3 regions of the Spirosoma sp. KUDC1026 genome follow, and region 3 is predicted to be linked to each of the others. Evidence: riboswitches for the same ligand, from Rfam matches in the RefSeq annotation. Region 3 holds a riboswitch; each other region holds the start of a gene.
What was found. A riboswitch is a leader RNA that binds a small molecule or an ion and turns the genes downstream of it on or off. The one in region 3 is predicted to bind thiamine pyrophosphate.
Positions count from the first base shown of each region.

Region 1: it holds a riboswitch for thiamine pyrophosphate, as region 3 does, so the genes downstream of both, HU175_RS03045 (TonB-dependent receptor) here and thiS (sulfur carrier protein ThiS) in region 3, are expected to answer to the same signal.
Region 2: it holds a riboswitch for thiamine pyrophosphate, as region 3 does, so the genes downstream of both, thiM (hydroxyethylthiazole kinase) here and thiS (sulfur carrier protein ThiS) in region 3, are expected to answer to the same signal.

Region 1 is NZ_CP056032.1:704,997-712,605, forward strand. Features, by position in the region: gene HU175_RS03045 (TonB-dependent receptor) at 1-2,068, opposite strand, end outside; TPP riboswitch at 2,132-2,228, opposite strand; gene HU175_RS03050 (IS982 family transposase) at 2,386-3,231, shown strand; gene HU175_RS03055 (DUF4926 domain-containing protein) at 3,273-3,500, shown strand; gene HU175_RS03060 (tetratricopeptide repeat protein) at 3,583-4,278, shown strand; gene ribH (6,7-dimethyl-8-ribityllumazine synthase) at 4,376-4,876, shown strand; gene HU175_RS03070 (aspartate kinase) at 4,988-6,328, shown strand; gene HU175_RS03075 (nucleotidyltransferase domain-containing protein) at 6,372-6,680, shown strand; gene HU175_RS25080 (hypothetical protein) at 6,848-7,069, shown strand; gene serS (serine--tRNA ligase) at 7,072-7,609, shown strand, end outside.
Region 2 is NZ_CP056032.1:4,948,518-4,956,126, forward strand. Features, by position in the region: gene HU175_RS20695 (YdeI/OmpD-associated family protein) at 20-709, shown strand; gene sugE (quaternary ammonium compound efflux SMR transporter SugE) at 880-1,200, shown strand; gene HU175_RS20705 (nitroreductase) at 1,360-1,938, shown strand; gene HU175_RS20710 (ABC transporter substrate-binding protein) at 2,065-3,252, opposite strand; TPP riboswitch at 3,342-3,443, shown strand; gene thiM (hydroxyethylthiazole kinase) at 3,509-4,315, shown strand; gene thiE (thiamine phosphate synthase) at 4,312-4,983, shown strand; gene thiD (bifunctional hydroxymethylpyrimidine kinase/phosphomethylpyrimidine kinase) at 4,943-5,749, shown strand; gene tenA (thiaminase II) at 5,758-6,408, shown strand; gene HU175_RS20735 (hypothetical protein) at 6,752-7,105, shown strand; gene HU175_RS20740 (retropepsin-like aspartic protease) at 7,471-7,609, shown strand, end outside.
Region 3 is NZ_CP056032.1:4,733,024-4,740,632, forward strand. Features, by position in the region: gene HU175_RS19790 (hypothetical protein) at 1-649, shown strand, start outside; gene HU175_RS19795 (DUF3592 domain-containing protein) at 672-1,535, shown strand; gene HU175_RS19800 (galactokinase family protein) at 1,626-2,759, opposite strand; gene HU175_RS19805 (GDSL-type esterase/lipase family protein) at 2,959-3,660, shown strand; TPP riboswitch at 4,069-4,160, shown strand; gene thiS (sulfur carrier protein ThiS) at 4,352-4,555, shown strand; gene thiC (phosphomethylpyrimidine synthase ThiC) at 4,552-6,465, shown strand; gene HU175_RS19820 (thiamine phosphate synthase) at 6,462-7,106, shown strand; gene HU175_RS19825 (thiazole synthase) at 7,093-7,609, shown strand, end outside.

The DNA of each region.
Region 1 (7,609 bases), 1.8 Mb from region 3:
CACTGATTACGTTGGGCGAAAAGGCAATATCTGTCTTGCTGTACTGCCGTGCTTCCTGGAGCCCGTTGTCGAAATTGTCGAGGTACTCCGTGAAATTCCGAATTTTGTTCTGGCTGAACGTGGCGTTCAGATTCCATTGCAGTTGATTCGTCAGACGCGCCCCGGCTTCTAGTTCGACACCGGCCCGGTAGCTGCTCGGTACGTTCACCCGATTATAAGCGCCAACGTCGTTCAACTGACCCGACAATACGAGCTGGTTCCGGTAGTTCATGTAATACGCGTTTGCCGTAAACGCCAGCCGGGTAGTTTGCAGTTTGTAGCCTGCTTCGTAATCGATCAGAGCCTCTGCTCTAGGGCGACTTACGGGAGTTGATTGTGTATAATCATCCCGGTTTGGTTCGCGGTGGCCAACCCCAACCGACGCATACACCGAATTTTGATCGTTGAGTGTGTACGTCAGACCAGCTTTAGGATTAAAAAATGTCAGGTTGGCATCCTGCTGTACGTTCTGTAGCTGACTGTTGAAACCCAGGAACGAGTAATCAATGCGCCGAACCTGCAGGTCGGCGTAGGCGTTGAGTTTCGATGTGAACTGATAGAACGCTTTGGCATACAGATTAAAATCCGTTTTGGTAGCGTCGTCATTGTAGTATCGATCCCGGATGTTCGTGTTTCCGGCAACCCGCGCCCAGATGATTTCGCCGAAGTGAGCGCCTTTATACTGGTTCCAGCCCCCACCAATGTTCATTGTCAGCTTTTTAAAGCTGTTAAAGTCGAGCGAAAATACACTGCCGTAAAAGTCATTATCCAGCCAGCGACGGCGGATAATGTCCGTCCGCGTGATGACCGAATCGCCGATCACGACGTTGGGCAGACCATAATTGCTGTACCGGTCATTCGGGCGATACTGCTCGTAATACCCCCGCCCTTTCGTGTAAAAGGCCGACACATTCAGTCGCCAGTTTCGGCTCAGCTCGTGCGACGTAATGAGCTGGTAGTTATCCTGTTGATAGTTATCCGTTTCGTTGTCGTACGTATAGACATTGTATGTCCGGTTGGTACGTAGTAAATCTGCGGGTACTCCACCCCACGATTGGTAAGTCTGCTCCTGCCCGGAGAAAACATTCAGCCGGAAAAAGCTTTTCTTGGTGTAGTAGCCACCGGAGATATAGAACGATTTCAGATCCGAGAAAGCCCGATCGACGTAGCCATCCGAATAAATTTTGGACAGGCGGGCATCAAGTACGAAATGGTTATTGAGCAGACCCGTTCCGGCTAGTACGTTCACTTTTCGGGTACCGAACGAACCCGCCGAGACATTTGCTTCGGCATACGGCTTTTCCTGAAGCTGGTTTGTCTGAATGTTCAGCGAAGCACCGAACGCGCCGGCCCCGTTCGTCGACGTACCAACGCCCCGCTGAATCTGAATACTACTCACCGACGACGCAAAGTCGGGCATATTCACGAAGAAGGTTCCCTGCGACTCAGCGTCGTTGTACGGAATTCCGTTCAGCGTTACGTTTACCCGCGTGGCATCCGATCCCCGAATCCGGATGCCTGTGTAACCCACGCCAGCACCCGCATCGGAGGTAGTAACAATAGAAGGCGTGAAATTGAGCAGCTGCGGAATATCCTGTCCTAAGTTAAGCTTGTTCAGATCCCGGCGCGATACGTTCGTGTAGGCAATCGCTGACTTCTGATCGGCCCGGGTAGCGCTCACCGTTACTTCATCCACAACAACGGCGGTCCTCTGAAGGCGTATCGAGATGGTTTCGTTCTGCGTTGGTTGCAGCTCTCTGATTTGGGGCTCGTAGCCCAGGAGCGAAACTCGTAAAGACAAAGGTCCCGACGGTACGTTAGTTAACTGAAACGTACCATCTGTCTTTGTGAAGGTGCCTTTGTAAGTCCCTTCAATGGTAATGGCCGCGCCGGGTAAGGTCTCGGCTCCGTCGGCGTCAACCACAGAACCTGAAATTGTAAACTGCGCCCATGCGGGTAGCACTGACAGCCAACACAGGGCTGCCAACAGATAAAAGCGGTTATACCGCCCAATCATCGGTTTTTTCATTGCGAAAAAAACATGATGATAGGCCAAGGGGCCAAACCTACCTTTTGGTTGTCAAAAAGTTAGTATACATGAACTCCGTTTCCCTTCGCCGGCATTACCCGGATCAGGTTCAATGGGTATAATCTCAGCCCGTCGTTTTAGGGCACCCCTTAGAAGATTAGCGGCACAAATCTACACCATTTCTAAAAACAAGATCATTGATGTGTCGTTAATTAATCTAAGTTGCATGAAAGCCGATTGATACGAGCACAAAAAAAGACATAGCGTAGAGCAGGCGTACCTTTGAGGTGCGAAAACATTGATAACCCGCTCTGGCTATGTCTGAAAAAGTGCTGGCAATTTACTGCTTTCTGGATGACTTTTTTCTGGAAACCAATCATCGTGGCTCCTGCAAACCACAGGCCACACCAAAAGTACCGGATAGTATCGTGCTGACGACCGCCATCATATCGGCCCGCTTCTTCGGCGGAAATCAAGCCTCTGCTATGCTCTATATGGCTGACAAGCAAGGCGTTCTGATGCTGGAAAAGTCGGCTTTTAATCGGCGGTTGCATCGCTTGGCGCACACACTGAGTGTGTTGTTTTACTATCTGGCTGACTTTTTTAAAGCGCTCAACTTGGGTGGCCAGTACTTGATTGACTCCTTCCCTGTGGCCGTCTGTGATAACATTCGCATTGGTCGCTCGCGCTTGGTAGAAGGGGAAGACTACCGGGGTAAGATCGCATCCAAACGTCGGTTCTTCTTTGGGTTTCGCGTTCAACTCATCACCACTGTTGATAAACAGCCGGTGCAGTTTTTTCTTTTACCTGGCTCGATGGTGGACGTAACGGCCTTGCAGATGATGCACCTGAACTTGACAGCGGGCAGCGAGGTGTTTGGCGATGCTGGTTATACGGACTATGAACAGGAAACGTTTTATGCCGATTGTGAACAGATTTACCTGCAGATTCAACGTAAACGCAACAGCAAGCGGCCCGACCCAGCTTGGCAAGTTGCTTACAAAAAGGCGTTGCGTCAGCGTATTGAGCAAGCCTTCACGGGGCCGCCCGGCGGTCAAATCACGATGCGGTTTCCCAAAAAGATTCATGCGGTTACGGAAGCCGGTTTTCTGATCAAGATCGTCTTGTTTCTGCTGGCTTATGCCCTCGAAACAAGCTTATGACATACAACTTAGATTAATTAAACAAATCAGTTAGTACCCATATGAATGAGTTTGATTTGGTTGTACTCCAGGAAGATTCTGGTGACGGCCGACTGAAACAGGGTGATGTTGGCACGATTTTGACTGTATACGGAGACGGAAAAGGATTCGAGGTTGAGTTTGTTACGTTGACTGGCGAAACGGTAGCCATCGAAATTTTACTGCCGCATCAGATTCGCTGCGTTCGACCGTCCGAAGTAATGTCTGTCCGTGATACAGCCATTGGATAAAAAATCTTTATGTAAAGTTTTGAGGCTTACACTTTTCCACAAGTCTAATTATTTCTAATTTTGCAATCCAAATTGCAAAAGCATGAGCAAGAAGAACAGCGGATTGGATTTTTTAGAAGACCCGGACGCGTTAACTGGTCAGTTTGAACGGGCCGAATATTTTTTTGAGGAGAACCGGAATGTCCTTTTCGGCGTCCTTGGTGGTATTGTGCTGCTGATTGTCGGTTTCTTCGGCTATCGGTATTACGTGAGCAGTCAGGATGAAACCGCCCAGGTTGAGCTTTTTCCGTCTGTCTATCAACTCGAAGCTGATTCTCTGAAGCAGGCGCTGAATGGCGATGGCAAAACACCCGGTCTGATTTCCGTTGCTGACAATTACGGTTCGACACCCGCTGGTAACCTCGCTGCTTTCTATGCTGGAACTGCTCTGTTGAAACAGGGTAAATACGACGAAGCTATTGATCAGCTCAAAAACTTCAGTTCATCGGACCTCTTGGTGCAGGCGCGTGCCTACTCGCTCATTGGTGATGCGTATATGGAGAAAAAAGACTTCGAAGAGGCAGCTAGCTACTATCAGAAGGCCGCTGATTACAAGCCGAATAAATTCTTTAGCCCATCATACCTGATGAAACTGGCTGTTGCCCAGGAACAAGCTAAACAGAACGATAAAGCGATCGATACGTACAACACGATCATCGAAAAATACGCGCAGTCGACCGAAGCCGTTAGTGCTCGAAAATACAAATCGTTGCTGGAGGCAGCGGTCGGTGAGTCGTAAGCGTATTTGACACCATAAATACAGCAAAGGACAAAACCGATCGGGGTTTTGTCCTTTTTTGTTTTCATTCTCCCACAGACGAAATTTTCAAGGTTATATGGCTTCTGAACTAAAAAATCTCAGCGTCTTCTCAACGGATGCGCTACCCGATGTCAGTCACCGGCGTTTTGCCATTCTGGTTTCCGAATGGAATACCGAAGTGACAGAAGCGCTCTACAACGGCGCTCACCAAACCTTGCTTCAGTACGGTGTTAAGGCAGAAAACATTGTTCGGGCGAACGTTCCGGGCAGTTATGAGCTGACACTGGGCTCGCAGTGGTTTGCGCAGCGTGATGATATCGACGCAGTGATCGCCCTGGGCTGCGTGATTCAGGGTGAAACAAAGCACAACGATTACATCAACCACGCCGTAGCGCAGGGCCTGACCAATGTTAGTTTAAAAACCAGCAAGCCCGTCATTTTTGGCGTCCTGACCCCAAACGATCAGCAGCAGGCCCTTGACCGGGCGGGCGGCAAACACGGCAACAAAGGTGATGAAGCCGCCATCACCGCCATCAAAATGCTCGGCTTACAGAAGCAAGTTTATAGCAAAATATAAAGAGCGAAATCGGACCGCCGATGCAGAATGAAAGAGTGAAAGAGCGATCAGCTAAGTTTCATTCTTTCGCTCTTTCGCTCTTTCGCTCATTCACTCTTTCACTCTTTAAAAATGCACGTCTGGAAATTTGGCGGTACATCGGTCGGGAAGCCCGAACGCATGCAGTCCATCCGTCGATTGGTTACGGCTGATGATACACGTAAAATTGTCGTATTATCAGCGCTGTCGGGTTCAACGAACTCACTCCTGGCTATTGGTGAAGCCCTCAAAGAAAACAACGAGGCTCAGGCGAATCAGACAATCGACGCGCTCAAAGCGCATTACGATACGTTTGTCGGTGAGTTGTACAGTACCGAAGCCGGTAAGGCGGCTGGCCGGCAGATCGTTGATAAGGAGTTTTCATTTATCCGCTCGCTAACGACAATTAAGCCCTTTACGCTGAAGCAGGAAAAAGAGCTGGTAGCCGAAGGTGAATTGCTGAGTACGCAACTTTTCCAGTCGTACCTGAACGAAGAAGGTGTTCCGTCGGTCCTCCTGCCTGCACTTGAATTCATGCAGATCGACGCGGACAACGAACCAGTTATCTCATTTACGGAACAAAAACTGGCCGATATGCTGCCGCAGCACGATGATAAGCAGATCATCGTAACGCAGGGTTTCATATGCCGGAATCCACGGGCTGAGGTTGATAACCTCAAACGGGGCGGTTCCGATTATACAGCTTCGCTAATTGGTGGTGCTATCCGGGCCGAAGAAATCCAGATCTGGACTGACATCGATGGAATGCACAATAACGACCCAAGAATCGTTAAAAACACCTTTCCGGTACGTGAATTGACCTTTGATGAAGCAGCTGAGCTGGCTTATTTCGGTGCTAAGATTCTGCACCCATCGACGATCACGCCCGCCCGTATGTTTGGTGTTCCTGTGCGGTTAAAAAACACAATGGAGCCCAGCGCCCCCGGTACGCTCATCGCCGACAGACCTACGTCGGCAGAGCAATCAAACCAGGTATTCAAAGCCGTTGCCGCCAAAGATGGTATCACAGCCCTGTATATTCACTCGACCCGTATGTTGAATGCCTATGGGTTTCTGCGTCGGATTTTCGAGATTTTCGAGAAGTACAAAACGCCGGTTGATATGCTGGCCACCTCAGAAGTATCCGTTTCAGTAACCATAGACAATACGGATCGTTTGCAGGAAATTTCAGATGAGTTGAGCACTTTCTGTACACTGGAAGAACCCGACCATGATCAGACGATTGTTTGTATTGTTGGAAACTTCAGTGCCGACAATGAAGGGGTTGCGTTACGTGTTTTTAGCGCATTGAAGAACATTCCAATCCGGATGGTTTCGTACGGCGGCACCGAAAGCAACTTATCAATACTCATCCACGGTCGTTACAAAGCCGACGCCCTGAACGCGCTGAATGAGGGCTTGTTTATCGCATAATTTTGTAGAAGGCTGTTATAGGATTGATTAAAACTCATGTGACATGAACGACGCGTTGTTCTTGCAGGAAGTCAAACGGTACATTAACAAGGTTGATCCCGAAGCTGAAATATGGCTGTTTGGTTCACGAGCGAGGGGCGACGCACGGGATGATTCTGACTGGGATTTTCTAATCTTTACACAACTCGATCTTTCTTCGGGTAAACGATGGGTATTTAGTGATCAATTAACAGAGCTAGAACTCGAATCAGGACGAGTAATAAGCCCGATCGTCTGGCCTAAGCACGAACAGCCACGGTATGCAGTAACGGATTTGTACAAGAACGTTCTAGACGAAGGTAGGCGACTATGAATTCCTACAAGCAAGACTTAATTACGTATCGGATTGAGCGAGCAGATGCTCTATTAAAGACTGTGAAAAACTTGATTGATGATCAGGATTGGTTTAGCGCAGCTAATCGCTTGTATTAGGCCGTTTATCAGATTATCTCTGCTCTGCTGACCGGTGAGGATATTCTAATTAAATCGCATGCTGGTGCTAAAGCGATGTTTGAACTGCATTTTGTTAAAACTGGCCGTGTCGAAATCAAATGGAGTAAACTTTATTCACGCCTGTCCAGCGCTCGCCATGATAGCGATTATGGGGCGTTCACTACGCTTACAGAAGAAGATATTCTCCCTTTATATCCCGAGACCGAAATGTTTATTTCAGTCATCAAAACTATTATCAACGCACGTTAACGATGCTTCAACTGTCTTTCATACGCGATAATAAAGAAACGACGCTGGCCGGTCTGCGCAAAAAGCATTTTGCGAACGCCGAGGCAGTTGTCGATCAGGTGCTGGCCCTCGATCAGCAGCGCCGGGATGCCCAAAAGGAATTAGATGAGGTGCTGGCTCAGTCCAATGCAAAAGCAAAGGAAATTGGGGCTTTGATGAAAAGCGGACAGAAGGAAGCTGCCGAAGCCGCCAAAGCCGAAACGGCAGTACTGAAAAGTCGCTCCAAAGAGCTGGACGAGCTGCTGACCCAGGCCGAACAGCAACTTCAGGCCGTACTGGTAACGATTCCAAACCTTCCCCACAACAGCGTTCCGGAAGGTCGTTCAGCTGATGATAATGAAGTAGTACTGGAACATGGCGAAAAACCGACACTCCATGCCGACGCCCAACCGCACTGGGAGCTAATCAAGAAATATGACGGTCTTGGCGGGTCGATGATCGACTTTGAATTAGGGGTTAAAATTACTGGTGCCGGTTTCCCGGTTTACCGGGGGAGAGGTG
Region 2 (7,609 bases), 220 kb from region 3:
ATTATCCTCATTTTCGTTTATGTCAGTTACGTTCGGCACGTCGAAACTAACACAACAACAAATGGCTGATCAGGAGATCGAAACGTTCTGTCCCACAAACCGGCAGCAATGGCGGGAATGGCTTAATGAGCACCACGCCACAAAGCAATTTATTTGGCTCGTTTACCACAAGAAGAACTCTGCTGTTACAGGGATCACCTACAGCGAAGCCGTTGAGGAAGCGCTTTGCTTTGGCTGGATTGACAGCACGGTAAAACCCATCGATGCGGAACGGTATCGGCAGTTTTTTAGTCGGCGCAAACCCGTCAGTACGTGGTCGAAGGTCAACAAGGAACGTATTCAGCGACTGGTTGATAACGGCCTGATGACGAAAGCTGGTTTTGACAGCCTTGATACTGCCAGGCGAAATGGCTCGTGGACAATTCTGGATGAGGTGGAAGCGCTGGTACTTCCCGCCGACCTGGCCGACGCGTTTCGGACAAGGCCGAGCGCCGAACGTTATTTTTCGAGCTTATGCCGGTCTGACAGACGGAATCTGCTACAATGGCTGGTGCTGGCTAAGCGGCCGGAGACCCGGCAAAAGCGAATTGCTGATCTCGTTGAAGCCGCTGATCAGAACCAGAAGCCCAAAAACTTTCTGTGGACGAAGAAACGATCCACCGCCGATGAGAAGGAGACGTCTCAGAGCGCGACTACTGATCGATCGTAACTACCTGAATGGCTCCAGTTGCTCCTAATTGCCCCTCTTTGTCTGGAGTGTGTGCACTTTGTATTGCCTGCCACCCTTTACCAACAGGTTAGTAAAAACCAGGAGGACGACCTCCCCCAGAGCGGGAAGCGCATTCGGGACGGCCCGGTTACTCTAAAACCGTCTTGGTCATGTCCTGGGTTTATTTAGTTTTCGCGGGTCTGTTAGAAGTCGTCTGGGCCTACTTTATGAAGCAGTCGGAAGGCTTCACCCGGCTCGTCCCCTCCCTCATCACCGTTGTTGCCATGATGGCCAGCTTTGGTTTGCTGGCTTTGGCGATGCGAACCCTGCCGCTGGGCACATCTTACGTTATCTGGACGGGCATTGGTGCCGTAGGTGCCTTTATTGTCGGCATTCTTCTGCTTGGCGAGCCGATTAACGCGACTCGGTTTCTGGCCGCTCTTTTGATTGTCGCGGGCCTTATTCTGATGAAGGTTTCGTCGGGTCAGTAGGTCAGGCTGATCACCGAATCTTTGCGGACAGCTTCTCCCCTCCCACTTTCCTCGTAATTTAGCGGGGGTAAAACCATCGCACTGCGCGAACTAACGCGCCGGTGTTTATTCAAGGTTCAGCAGAAATAGCATCTGGCTGTAAGACACTAACGTAGTAATATGACAACATCCGCAGACACAATCACCGAACTTATCAAAACCCGCCGGAGTATTTTTCCACCTAGCTACACCGATCAGGAAATTCCGCGTGAGCTAATTGAAGAGGTACTCGAAAGCGCTAACTACGCGCCGACGCACCGCCTGACTCAGCCCTGGCGCTTCACTGTTTTCCGGGGTGAAGGTCTACAGAAACTGGCCGATTTCTTCGGCGATGCCTACAAAGCGCAAACGGCGCCAGAAGCCTATTCGGAAGCGAAATACGAAGGTGTACGGACCAAAGTGCTGAAATCGGCCTGTGTCATGGCCATCATCATGGACGTACACAGCGACAAAGTGCCGGAATGGGAAGAAGTAGCCGCCGTAGCCTGCGCCGTGCAGAACATGTGGCTCACGACAACGGCCCTGGGGATTGGTTCCTACTGGAGTTCGCCAAGCAGCCCGGCTCGACTACACGAGTTCCTGGGCCTCAACGACAATCAAAAATGTCTGGGATTCTTCTACATGGGCTATCATAACGCCGAGCCTAAGCCCGCCATCCGCAAACCCATCGAAGAAAAAGTAAACTGGGTCGAAGCGTAATTCTTTTCACTTTTTTGTCATCCCGACCTCAGGAGGGATCTTCGCTAGCTGGCTTTTTTGACTACTCTTACCGAAGATCCTTCCTGACGTCGGGATGACAAAAACAAAGTAGAATACGTAACGACTTTATTTAACCCGCTGGTAATAAACCAGCTTATGTTCCGGCAATAGATCGGGGTGCAGAATTTTGATCAGATCGGCGAGGACAAGGTGGGCGTTGACAGCGCCCGATTCCCAGTAGTCGTTGGCCCCCTGTTTGTTCACGCGTTTGTTGTAGTTAAATACCTGCCCCGTTTTGAACGCTTTGAAATCGCCGTAGCGAACGTCCTGCGCCACGATATCCCCTTTGGTGATAGCTGTACCTACATTCACCCAATAATCGGCGGTGAGAGCGACAGGATAAACGGCTTCAAAACTCAGACCAAGTCCCCCCTGCCCTTTCGTGTCGTTCCAGTGATACGTACTGCCCGCATCCCGGAAAAATTGCGCCATGTAACTGTCGCCGTAGGGCACAAACCAGGCATCCTTATAGCTCATACCCGCAATCAGACTGGGTTTTTTCGGTACGTTCTTCGTCATCGCCGTTAGCCGATTATACTCCGTTTCGACTTCGGTAAACTTCTGATTGACCAGCGCTTCTTTATCCAGCAGCACAGCCACCAGCTTGACCCACTCCGCCCGGCCCAGCGGGGTCGTTTCCAGCCATTCGGAGTTGATTAGCACCGGCACACCCGCCCGGGTTAATGTCTGGTACCGATTGAGCTGCGCTGTGGGGCTTCCCGATACCATTAACAGGTCCGGGTGCATGGCGATCAAGGCTTCTTCATTGAGCGTCTGATCGCCACCAACCTCCTTGATTTTCCCTTCAGCCGCCCGCTTCGTCACCTGGGGCGACGAAATATACGTCGCGTTATCGACGCCGACCAATACGTTCTCGGCGTTCAGGAAACTGAGTAAACCAATGTGCATCGATGACAACGTAACAAGGCTCCGAATGGGCGTTTCGATCACCTGACCAACTGGCAGATTCGTCGGTTTGGCGGCTCCCCGGGGAATCAGTACGTACGTAGCCGTGTCTTTGTCGGCGGCCGACGAGTTGAAAATACGAACCCGTTTGTACCCAGGCAGGTACTCAACCGAAAAGCCTTTGGCGTGTCGGATGGAAACTTGTCCCGTCGACGGACTCGCTTGGCGGCTGTCGGTTACCCGTGTTTGTTCAGTTGTCTGGCGGGAGCGGCAGTGCGTGAGCAAAAAGGACAACACGAACAGGGGCAGCCACATAGCGCGGAGAGACGGGAAAAATTTGGTAGGCATAGCGTGCCAAAGGTAACAGGATTGAGCCAATGCTTCTCTTCTGGCCAAGAGCAGGTTGATCGGTTGTCAAAAATTCACGTACCTTTACCGCACAACTTTAGGGGTGTCGATCTGCAAACGGATCGACTGAGACAATACCCTTATTACCTGATGCAGTTCGTACTGCCGTAGGGAAAAGTTAGCTCCGCTTGCTGCTCTGCCAGACTGCGGTCTTTTCTCCCCCTGAGGTTGCATTTTCTCTGTTAACGCAACCCGTATGACCGCAACACCCCAATCCATCTGGAACGACGTTGAGCAGATTCGCTCGCAGTCGCCCCTCGTACAAAGCATCACCAATTTTGTTGTCATGAACAACACAGCCAACGCCCTGCTGGCGCTGGGAGCCTCTCCGGCTATGGTGCACGCCGAAGAAGAAGTAGCTGATTTCGTTACCATTGCCAGCGCGCTGGTGGTCAACATCGGCACACTGGACCAGAATTTCGTCGCAGGCATGCGCCAGGCCGTCCACGTAGCCCGAAATCTGGGCAAACCCATTGTTTTTGACCCCGTTGGCGTGGGTGCTACGCCCTACCGCAACCAGATCAGCCGGGAACTACTGGACCTGGCCCCGCCTACTGTGATCCGGGGGAATGCGTCGGAGATTATGGCGCTGGCTGGCCTGAACGCCCGGACCAAAGGAGTCGACAGCGTACATGGCTCATCGGCAGCACTCGACAGCGCCCTCCAACTGAACGCCGAACTGGGCAGCGTTGTGGTCGTGAGTGGAGCCGAGGATTATATCGTCAGCGCTGATCAGGTTGCGACCGTCGCCAATGGTCACCCCATGATGACCAAGGTAACGGGCATGGGCTGTACCGCTACGGCACTAATCGGCGCATTTGTCGCCGTCAACACCAACTCTTTCCAGGCGGCCGTACACAGCATGGCCGTGATGGGACTGGCGGGAGAATTGGCCGCTCGTCGGTCGCCCGGCCCCGGTAGTCTGCAACTCAATTTTCTGGATGCGCTCTACCAACTGACTGCGCAGGACGTAGCGGCACACCTCAAACTGGGACAGCTGTGAGCACAACCAACCGCGTGTATCTGGTCACCGACAGCGACATCAGCCAGCGGGCGGGCCATACGGTACCATTTGTGGTGGAAGAAGCCTGCCGGGCGGGTATCCGCTGGGTACAGCTCCGCGAAAAAACGATGTCAACTCGTTCATTTGTCGAACTGGGTCTTACGTTCAAAACCATTACGCAGCGCTACGGTGCCCGACTGATCGTCAACGACCGCATCGACGTAGCACTGGCCATCGATGCTAACGGTGTGCACATCGGTCAGGACGACATGCCCTACCCGCTGGTTCGTAAGCTCCTCGGCCCGGACAAGCTTATTGGTCTGTCGGTCAACAACATGATCGAGCTGCTGGCTTCTCAGGCATACGCCGACATCGACTACCTGGGCGTGGCGGCCATTTTCGCTACGCCCACTAAACTCGACACCGTCAGCGAACTCGGTGCGCTGGGGTTAAGGGACATCTGCTTAAAAACCCACCTGCCGACTTTTGCCATCGGTGGTATCAACGCTACGAACCTTCAGTCCATTGGGCAAACGGGCGTAACGGGGGTGGCTGTCGTGTCCGCTATTTGTGGGCATCCGTCGCCCTACGACGCGGCTCGTCAACTCATTCAACTCGCTCAATCTTATGAAAACATACACCCGGGTTCTGACAATTGCCGGCTCTGACAGCGGTGGTGGCGCTGGCATCCAGGCCGACCTGAAAACGATTTCGGCGCTGGGCTGCTACGGGCTGTCGGTTATTACGGCCCTCACGGCGCAAAACACACTGGGCGTTACGGCCATTCACCCCGTCCCGCCCGCTTTTGTGGCCGAACAGATCAAAGTTGTCCTGAGTGACATTGGTACCAACGCGGTCAAGATCGGTATGCTGCACTCACCCGACATTATCCGAACCATCGCCGATACGTTGACCGCCTTCGACGTGTACACCATCGTCATCGACCCGGTCATGGTGGCTACCAGTGGCGATAAACTCCTGCAGGACGAGGCCATCGACGCGCTCAAAACCTACCTACTGCCCATGGCAACGGTGATAACGCCTAACCTGCCCGAAGCGGGTGTTTTGCTGAGACGTACGCTTGAGACCTTTGACGATTTACGACAGGCAGCCAATGACCTAAGCAGTCAGTACCCCGGTGCGGTACTCGTGAAAGGAGGGCACCTACTGGACGGGGACAGCACGGACATCCTTTGCCCGTCGCCGGGCGAACAAATCCTATTCCCGACGCAACGTATCGTTACGCCCAACTCACACGGCACAGGCTGTACGCTCTCGTCGGCCATTGCGGCCGGATTGGCAAAGGGCCTGCCCCTGCATGACGCAGTTGATCAAGCCAAAACGTACCTCACCGGTACGTTACAGGCGGGGGCAGCCTACAAACTCGGCCACGGTCACGGCCCCGTTCATCATTTCTTTTCCAACTGGCAGTAAACTCTCTTATGCGCTTCACCGATCAACTCTGGCAGCAGATTACGCCCCTGTACGAAACCATTCTTTCCCACGGCTTTGTGCAGGAACTGGCCGCCGGTACGTTACCCGCTACTAAATTTCAGTATTACATCCAGCAGGACGCCCTTTACCTGACTGATTTCAGTCGGGCACTAGCGCAACTGGCCGTCAAAGCCACGGCACCCGCCGATATTCTGCAATTCACCGAGTTTGCCACTAACGCTATCCGGGTGGAGCGGATACTGCACGAAAAGTATTTTGCGCTCTACGATATCCAGCCGGAGACCAGCAAGAAACCAGCCTGCTTTGCCTACACCAATTTTCTGCTCGCGACAGCGGCTACCCAGTCGCTGGCGGTGGGCGTGGCAGCCGTGCTCCCCTGCTTTTGGATTTACCGCGAGGTAGGCAAGTCCATCTATGCCCAGGCCAGTCCTCAGAACCCCTACCAGGCCTGGATCGACACGTACGCCGGTGACGACTTCGACTGGGTCGTCAGCCAAATGCTCGCCCTCACCGACCAGCTTGCCGAATCGGCCAGCCCCACCGAGCGCGACCAAATGAAGGCCGCTTTCATGCAGTCAAGCCGCCTGGAATGGTACTTCTGGAACGACGCGTATCAGTTAGAAGAGTGGCAGGTGTAAGCACTACCATACAATAAACACAACGGTGGCTTTCTGGCTACGCCCTTATCTTGCGTAGCGTGCTAGCCGGGGCTGTTTTTGAGACACAGCTTCCGGCGTCTTGACGAGGACTATTGAGTGGTTTTGCGTATAATTATATGCTGGGAGATTTCCTAAAGCAGTTGCTCATTTGCTGGCGTTGGGGCGCCAAGCCGCACGTCCCGAAAAGCAGCTTCCGGTTTGCCATTTTCAGGTTTCAAGTGGTAACACAGACACCCCGGTTGGGCGGGTCTGGGGCTTCAAATTCGGGCTTTTGGCTAACAAGATAATTGCCCCTTTTAGGTTAACTTATTAGAAATCAAGTATGAAACGTACATTAGTTCGCTTATCACTTATTTCACTTTTTATAAGCATCTGCTTATCTGCTTGTGTCACTTCCCAAACGAAGTCAATTGCTCAAGTTAGCGGAGATTTACCGGCTGATACGTCTTCGCTTAGGGTTTTCCTTTTAGAAAAGGAAAACCCTCAAGACATCGAGCAATTAGGTGTTGTCGCTTTGTCAGTCAATAGCAGGCCTACGTTAAATACAGATGAGGAAGTAAAATTACAACTTCGCAAAGAGTGCCAACGATTAGGTGCTAATGGGGCTTATCGGATTAGTGATGGCACTTACTATCCGTTGGTTGTGAGCTATTTGGTTTTCAAATATAAGAAGTAGCGAAAGTACGTTTGTGGTCGTTCTGCGCGGGGGTAGCTTTTGGGTAACAGGGAGCACATCCCGAGGGAGGGTATCCATCCCAACTGAACAAGAATGTGAAGGTTGAGCTATCTTACACACCATCCCCTGGGTCGTTGGGTTGTCCCAATAGTCAATAACGTAGTAGCAGGCTTCCGTGTGACGGCTTCCAAGTCTTTAATAAGGCCGTTTCGGCTCATTGGCCGGCTCCGACCGACGAGAAACGCCCCCGGTTAGATAAGCTGAAAATTCGGGTTTGCCACGTAGTTTGAGACACAGGAAATACCCCGGTTGGCAAGCCGGGCTTTGGGCTTCCATTTCTGACTCTCGACTGACAAGTGACACCCTTGACTGAACTGACTCTATATGTTTTGTTTATCTTTCTTACTAATGCTGTGCCGTTAAAAACTATCTTATCCGTTTGCCTTCTGCTTTTACCTTTCAGGGGTTTGTCAAAATCAGTAGGCGATACATTGACAACAACAT
Region 3 (7,609 bases):
AGACACGAAATCGGCGGATTCGCTGACGGAGAGCAAGGCTATCGATTTCCAGATTATTCCCGGCGAACGGGTTGGACCGATCCAGTTTACAACGTCGGAAGCCGATTTGCTACGTCGGTTTGGGCCCTCTGTCGTTACAGCCGGCGACACAATTTACGGGGCCGAAGGAGAGGAATTTGTGGGAACTACCCTTTACAAAGGCACCGTCGACGAGGTGCAGATTCTTTATCAGGACTCGTCCGGACGCCTGCATCCCGAGCTTATACTGATCCGACCCACCACAACCGACGACGAAGGCAACCCCCTTCCTAACCTGGCTCCAACGCGCTGGCAGACAGCCGATGGTCTGCGAATCGGCACCCAATTAAGTGAACTGGAAAAGCGCAACGGAAAACCATTCAAGCTCTGGGGCTTTGGCTGGGACTATGGCGGCAACATTTCCGACTGGCAGGGCGGCAAAATGAGCTTACCCGCGGGCGAATCGCTGCTGGCGCTCACGCTGGGCCCTCCCGCTACGCTTACGACAGCGCAGGAAAAGGCATATGGTCAGGTAATGGGCGACAGTGAGTTTCTGTCGTCGTTTGCCCCCATGAAACGTCTCAATCCGGAAGTCCAGGCGATGCACGTTTCACTCGGTCAGTCGAAGTAGTTCACCACCACTCACCTTCCCTATGACCGGCCAGGAATTTCGCTCGCTCTTCAGTCAGGTTGCGCAGCAAACGCTCTCGCTCCCCGACGCGGAACGGTACCTGGATTTACACCACTCGCCCACAGCCCAATGGGTCAAACGCAGTCTGACAGGTCTGGTCCTGCTCCTTTTTCTGGCCGTTGGGTTGTATATCATCCAGCACGGCTACCGGGTGTCCATCGCCCAGCAGCGGGATTCGACGATATTGAACGCAGCTAATACCGTTCAACGTTGGTCACCGCTGCTGCTTTTCGGCGGCTTCGGCAGCCTGCTCGGGTTGGTGAGCGTTGCCGGGCTGCTTGCCTTGGTCCGCAGCCTCAGCCGCTCAGATCTTCCGTCAATAGATACGATAAAAGGTAGACTGCACCAGGTAGCCGCCCGTACGCTGACGGTCGACGAAGCCATGAGTCAGCTGTTTCTTCTGGAAGCACCACCCGCCCGACCATCAACGTCGGTAGCTACGCGGCTATTCATTACCCTTTTCATGCTGGTCGTCGTTTACTTCAGTCTGCGCCAGGCCCAGACCGCTTACCGGTTGCTGACATCGGGAAAACGGACGGAAGGACAGATCATCCAGATGATCAGTAATCGGAAGCATACCGCAACGGTCCCCGTTGTTCGCTATTCGGTCGATGGGCAGTACCATGAACTGACCGGCGGTACGTATTCAAGTCCAGCCGCGTACGCCATCGGCGACCGGGTGACCGTGCTGTATAATCCGGCATCACCAGCCGAAGCTGCCATTCAGTCCTTTTCCGATCAGTGGGCCGGTCCTTTGGTAGCCATCAGCCTGGCCAGCGTTTTTCTATTTTTTCTGTGGCGTCGCCCCAGGTCATTCGGTCGTTAGTCGCCTAGGGAATCGTAGGAAAGCTTGCAACCTGATCCGCAACCGGGCAGGTTCCTTACTTTGACTATCTGGTCACCCACGTTCTACCGACTACTCTCCCGACAACGTCAAATCCTGCAGACACGTGGTTCCGGCAGCGATACTAACAATGTAAGCGCGGCCCCCTTCGCGTTCGATGGCTTCGGCAACGGCTTCGGGGTTTTCGGGGGCGTAGGCAAACATGCAGCCTCCCCCACCCGATCCGTTGATTTTGCCACCCAGCGCTCCGGCGTTCAGCGCAGCCTCAATCATACGATCGATTTTAGGCGTCGAGATCTGCTGGGCGTCGCGGAGGTTGGTGTGATGATCGGTCAGCAGTTGACCAAACTTCTCGTGATCCAGACCACCGCTCAGTTCGTGGGGCGTTTGCAGCGTATCCAGGGCTTCGCGCAGGATGTCCCGGTTTTCAATGTTGCCTTTCAGCAGAATGTATTCATCCTTGGTCAGCACGTCTTTATACTCGGGCAGCTCCGTAATGGCGGTCGTATGCAGGGAAAATGCCGGGTTCATCGCTCTTAGCTGATCGGCGATACGGAGCATCCCGAACTTCACCCGGCCCAGTATGCCGATGGTGTCTTTCGGGTCCTGCGAGTTACCCAGTACGAACGTACCCAGTTGAGCCGCGGGTGAAGTGGGCGCAAACGCTTCCAGGCGAATGTTGGGCTGCGACTCCAGGTAGATAACGCCCCCAACTGCCGTCGAGTAGTGATCCATCATGCCCCCTGGTTCGCCAAACTCCAGCACCTCAGCCACATAAGCCAGTTCGGCCAGTTCGGTAGCGGGTAGAATTCGCGGCTCATCCGCCAGTCGGGATAGTACGTTCAGCCAGCTAATCAGCAGCGCCGACGAACTCGACGTACCAGCGTTGATGGGAATTTCGCCTCGCACCTCACCCGCGATCCCGCCCGAAAACGTGAATCCCGCCCGGAGCAGTACGTTAACAGCCGAACGAAAGTAATCGCGATCGTTCTGGTACGTTAGCGGCAGCGTAGTCAGGCCAAAGCGCTCTTCCTTACCAATATCAGGCAACTGCAGCACCACGTCCGGCAAACTTGTCCGTTCGGCGGTTAGTTGAATACGGCAGGAAATGGCGGCAGCAATGACGGGCAGGCCCAGGTAATCCTGATGTTCGCCGAAGAGGCAGATGCGCCCTGGCGTAGAAACCGTTATCGGTTGGTAAGACATACGAGACGTTGGAAATTATGCCCATGCCGGGCCACGTTTACACCGGGCTTCCCGGGCTGCATTCGTCAACGGGCCGACCAGCTGGTATTCGTTTCCGTAAATATACTGGCCGTCTCTGGTCAGCGTACCGATAGCTGCCGAAAAAAGTCTTTTCCTGTATAGGCCATCTGCCTTATTTTGCAGCTTTCTCCCCGATCCCATGAACCTATCCCTATACGCTTGGCTTACCCGCAGCCTTGCTACCTTTCTGTTCTTACTGGCAGCCACTTTCGCGTTCGCACAGACCGCCACACCCGACACGACGTTCCGAAGCACGTTCTACGAACAGAAACGAACCCTGTTCGAAAGCCTGCCCAACACCAAAAAGGAAATCATTTTCCTGGGCAACAGCATCAGTGACTTTGGCGAGTGGGCTGAACTCTTCGATGATCCCCACGTCAAAAACCGGGGCATCTCGGGCGATCTTTCGTTTGGCGTACTGGCCCGACTGGGCGAAGTGACCGCGTCGAAACCGGCCAAAATTTTTCTGCTGATCGGCATCAATGACCTAGCCCGTGAGATCCCCGACGAGCGGATTATTCGGAATTACCGGTTAATCGTTCAGCAGATCCGACGGGAATCGCCCCGTACCCGCATTTATCTGCAAAGCGTTTTCCCTACCAACGATACATTCCCGCAGTTCAAACGCCATCAGGGCAAAGACGCCCACATCAAGGCACTCAACGATGCGCTCCGGCAGCTAGCCGCCGAAAACGGTCAGCCCTACGTCGATCTGCATGCTTACCTCGCCGACAGCGCCGGTAAACTCGACGCTCGATACACCAACGACGGCCTACATCTCGTTGGCGCGGGGTACATCCAGTGGGTTAAGGCACTACGTGAGCTGGGACACATGAAATAGGACACGTGCACTTGGCGCTCTTCCACTGTCCTGCTCAACAAAAGGGACTGACTGGCCGATTTTACACGGACGAACGTTCACCAACTGCCACTATACAAAACCAAACTGCGGCCTATCTACCAACCTCAGCCCCGTTGTCCTGATTACTTATCAGAAAGAGCCATATCATTATTTTGCCGTTTTTGTCAATCAAACCCGGCAGCAGGCAGAAGATCTGTTTAAGCAGAAATACAGCCTCGAGCCGGACACTAAGCGGGAGTCCGTTTCTTTCATTCCCAAAGATCCCTCCTGATGTCGGGATGACAGAAAAAAAGCACTATCGATGTCGATAATACCGTTTCTAGCGGGAGTCTTGTTAGTTGGGAACCGCTCGTATTAAAAAGTTTTCTACCTTTGTGTTGCTAAACAGCGAAGCTTTAGGGGTGCCCGAACGGGCTGAGATATCACCCTTTGAACCTGAACAGGATAATACCTGCGGAGGGAAAAGCAAGAACACAGGTCGTATATTAATTAAGTTATCCGTACGTCAATTAGCTGGAATTGTGTTGTTTATACACTCGATTCCTCAGGATTAAATCTAATCCGGGTTTGACATACCGATACCCATTCGGCCCTTTTTCTGCTCGTTTCTCCCGTTGTCTTTTTCTGTGGTCTCCCCTACCAGCGCTGCGTTTGGCCTTAACGCACGACTATGACTGTATCCGTTAACAACCAGCCTGTTGATACGTCGCCAACGGCCTCACTCGGTAGTCTACTGACGCAGCTCGCGCTGTCCCAGAAAAAAGGAATCGCCGTTGCCGTCAACAACGTCATTGTCCCCCGCGTCACCTGGGAACAATTCTCTTTATCCGGCAACGAAAAAATCACGGTTTTACAAGCAACTCAGGGAGGATGAGCCAAAACCCCAAAACCCAGCCACTGCATACGCAGCAGTCTATCACGCGCCAGCCACTGACCGGCTCCCGCAAAATCTACGTGCCCGGCCAACTGCACGACATTCGGGTGGCCATGCGCGAAATCACCCTGTCCGACACCGTATCGTACGTTGGGGCCAAAAAAGTGAACCAGCCCAATGCACCGGTGACGGTCTACGACACCAGCGGGCCTTATACCGACCCAGACGTAACCATCGACTTGGAGCTGGGTCTGCCTCGCCTGCGCGAATCGTGGATTACAGACCGGGGCGATGTTGAACAGCTATCCGCTTTCTCGTCGGACTACTGCAACCAACGCCTGGCCGACCAGAAACTGGACGCCCTACGGTTTGCACACATTCGCCATCCGTACCGAGCCCGCGCGGGCCAGAATGTGACGCAATTGCATTACGCCCGCAAAGGCATTATCACGCCCGAAATGGAATACATCGCCATCCGGGAAAACCAGCGTATCGACCGCACCGGCCGGTACGCCGATGCGGGACCGGCGCTCAACAGCCAATCCACACTGTGCAAACAGCATCCGGGCAATAGTTTTGGGGCCAACACGCCCAAAGGCCACATTACCCCCGAGTTTGTTCGGCAGGAGGTAGCCGCTGGTCGGGCCATTATCCCGGCCAACATCAACCATCCCGAGAGCGAGCCCATGATTATTGGCCGGAATTTTCTGGTCAAGATCAACACGAACATCGGCAACTCGGTGGTTTCGTCGAGTATTGAGGAGGAAGTAGAGAAAGCCGTGTGGAGTTGCCGCTGGGGTGGCGATACGCTGATGGATCTGTCGACAGGCAAGAACATTCACGAAACCCGCGAGTGGATTATCCGGAACTGCCCGGTACCCGTCGGAACGGTGCCTATCTACCAGGCCCTGGAGAAAGTGAACGGCAAGGCTGAAGCGCTGACCTGGGAGCTATTCCGCGATACGCTGATCGAACAGGCGGAGCAGGGCGTTGATTACTTCACGATTCACGCGGGGGTGTTGCTGCGTTACATTCCGCTGACGGCCCGACGCGTAACGGGAATTGTGTCGCGGGGTGGCAGTATCATGGCTAAATGGTGTCTGGCGCATCACAAAGAGAACTTCCTGTACACGCATTTTGAGGATATCTGCGAGATTATGAAAGCCTACGATGTGGCCTTCTCGCTGGGCGACGGCCTACGGCCCGGCTCTATTGCCGATGCGAACGATGCGGCCCAGTTTGCGGAGCTTGAAACGCTGGGCGAACTGACCAAGATTGCCTGGAAACACGACGTACAGGTAATGATTGAAGGGCCGGGGCACGTACCGATGCACCTCATCAAAGAAAACATGGACAAGCAGTTGCGGGAGTGTGACGAAGCGCCGTTCTACACGCTTGGGCCACTGACGACCGACATTGCACCCGGCTACGACCACATCACATCGGGTATCGGCGCGGCCATGATCGGCTGGTTCGGCACGGCCATGCTCTGCTACGTAACGCCCAAAGAACACCTGGGACTGCCTAACAAGAAAGATGTGAAGGATGGGGTGATCACCTACAAGATTGCGGCCCACGCGGCCGATCTGGCGAAAGGTCATCCGGGAGCGCAGTACCGCGACAATGCCCTCAGCAAAGCCCGTTTCGAGTTTCGCTGGGAGGATCAGTTCAACCTCTCACTCGACCCGGACACAGCCCGTGAATATCATGACGAAACCCTCCCCGCCGAAGGGGCTAAAACGGCTCATTTCTGCTCGATGTGCGGTCCCAATTTCTGCTCGATGAAGATTACGCAGGACGTACGCGACTACGCCGAACAGAACGGGCTAGCCGATGAAGAGGTGTTTGACCAGGCGATGCAGACGAAAGCGAAAGAGTTTGCCCAACAGGGTAGCCAGTTGTATCTATGATTATTAGTCCCTTACATTACCTCGTCACCCGACCCGAGCAGGCAGAGCTGGCTTGCCAGGCGGGTGTTGACTGGATTCAACTCCGAGTTAAGAACCGGTCATATGCCGATTGGAAAGTCTTGGCGCAGGATACCCTGTCCGTTTGCCGGTCACACAACGCCCGACTGATTATTAACGATAATCCTCAACTGGCAGCTGAACTGGGAGCCGATGGCGTGCACTTGGGGCAGGACGATATGCCTGTTCCCGAAGCAAGAGCATTACTGGGCAATACGTTTATTATCGGCGGCACGGCCAACACCCTAGAAACCATTCGTCTACACGGCCAGAACGGCGCGGATTACGTAGGCCTGGGACCGTTTCGGTTTACAAGCACAAAGGAAAAGCTAAGCCCGATCCTGGGCTTGACGGGCTACCAGTCAGTTCTTTCGACCTTACAAAGTGAAGGTTTTTCGCTGCCCATTGTCGCGATTGGTGGCATTACGCTGGCCGACATTCCGGCTCTGCTCCAGGCGGGGCTGCATGGCGTAGCCGTTTCGTCCGCTATCAGTGGCGCGGCTAACCCCATTGAGCAAGCCCAGCAGTTCTGCCAGTATTTTACGCTAACAACCGTCAAAATAACCGCTCATGAACACCCTTGATAGCCAACCACTCGTTATTGCCGGGCACACGTTTTCGTCCCGCCTGTTTACAGGGACGGGTAAGTTCGGCTCGACCCAACAGATGGAAGACGCCCTACTGGCGTCGGGTACGGAACTGGTTACGGTGGCTCTGAAACGCATTGGCGCCCATGATCAGCAGAACGACCTTTTGGCGCATCTGGCTCATCCACAATTCAAGTTGTTGCCCAATACGTCGGGCGTCCGGACAGCCCGCGAAGCCGTTTTTGCGGCTCAGATGGCCCGCGAAGCTTTAGAGACGAACTGGTTGAAGCTGGAGATTCATCCCGATCCGAAGTACCTGCTTCCCGATCCTATTGAAACGCTGAAAGCCGTCGAGGAACTTGTCAAACTAGGTTTTGTGGTGCTGCCCTACATCCACGCCGACCCCGTACTGTGCAAGCGGCTGGAAGAAGTAGGCGTTGCGGCTGTCATGCCACTTGGCGCTCCTATTGGCACGAACAAAGGGCTTCGCACGCTGGACT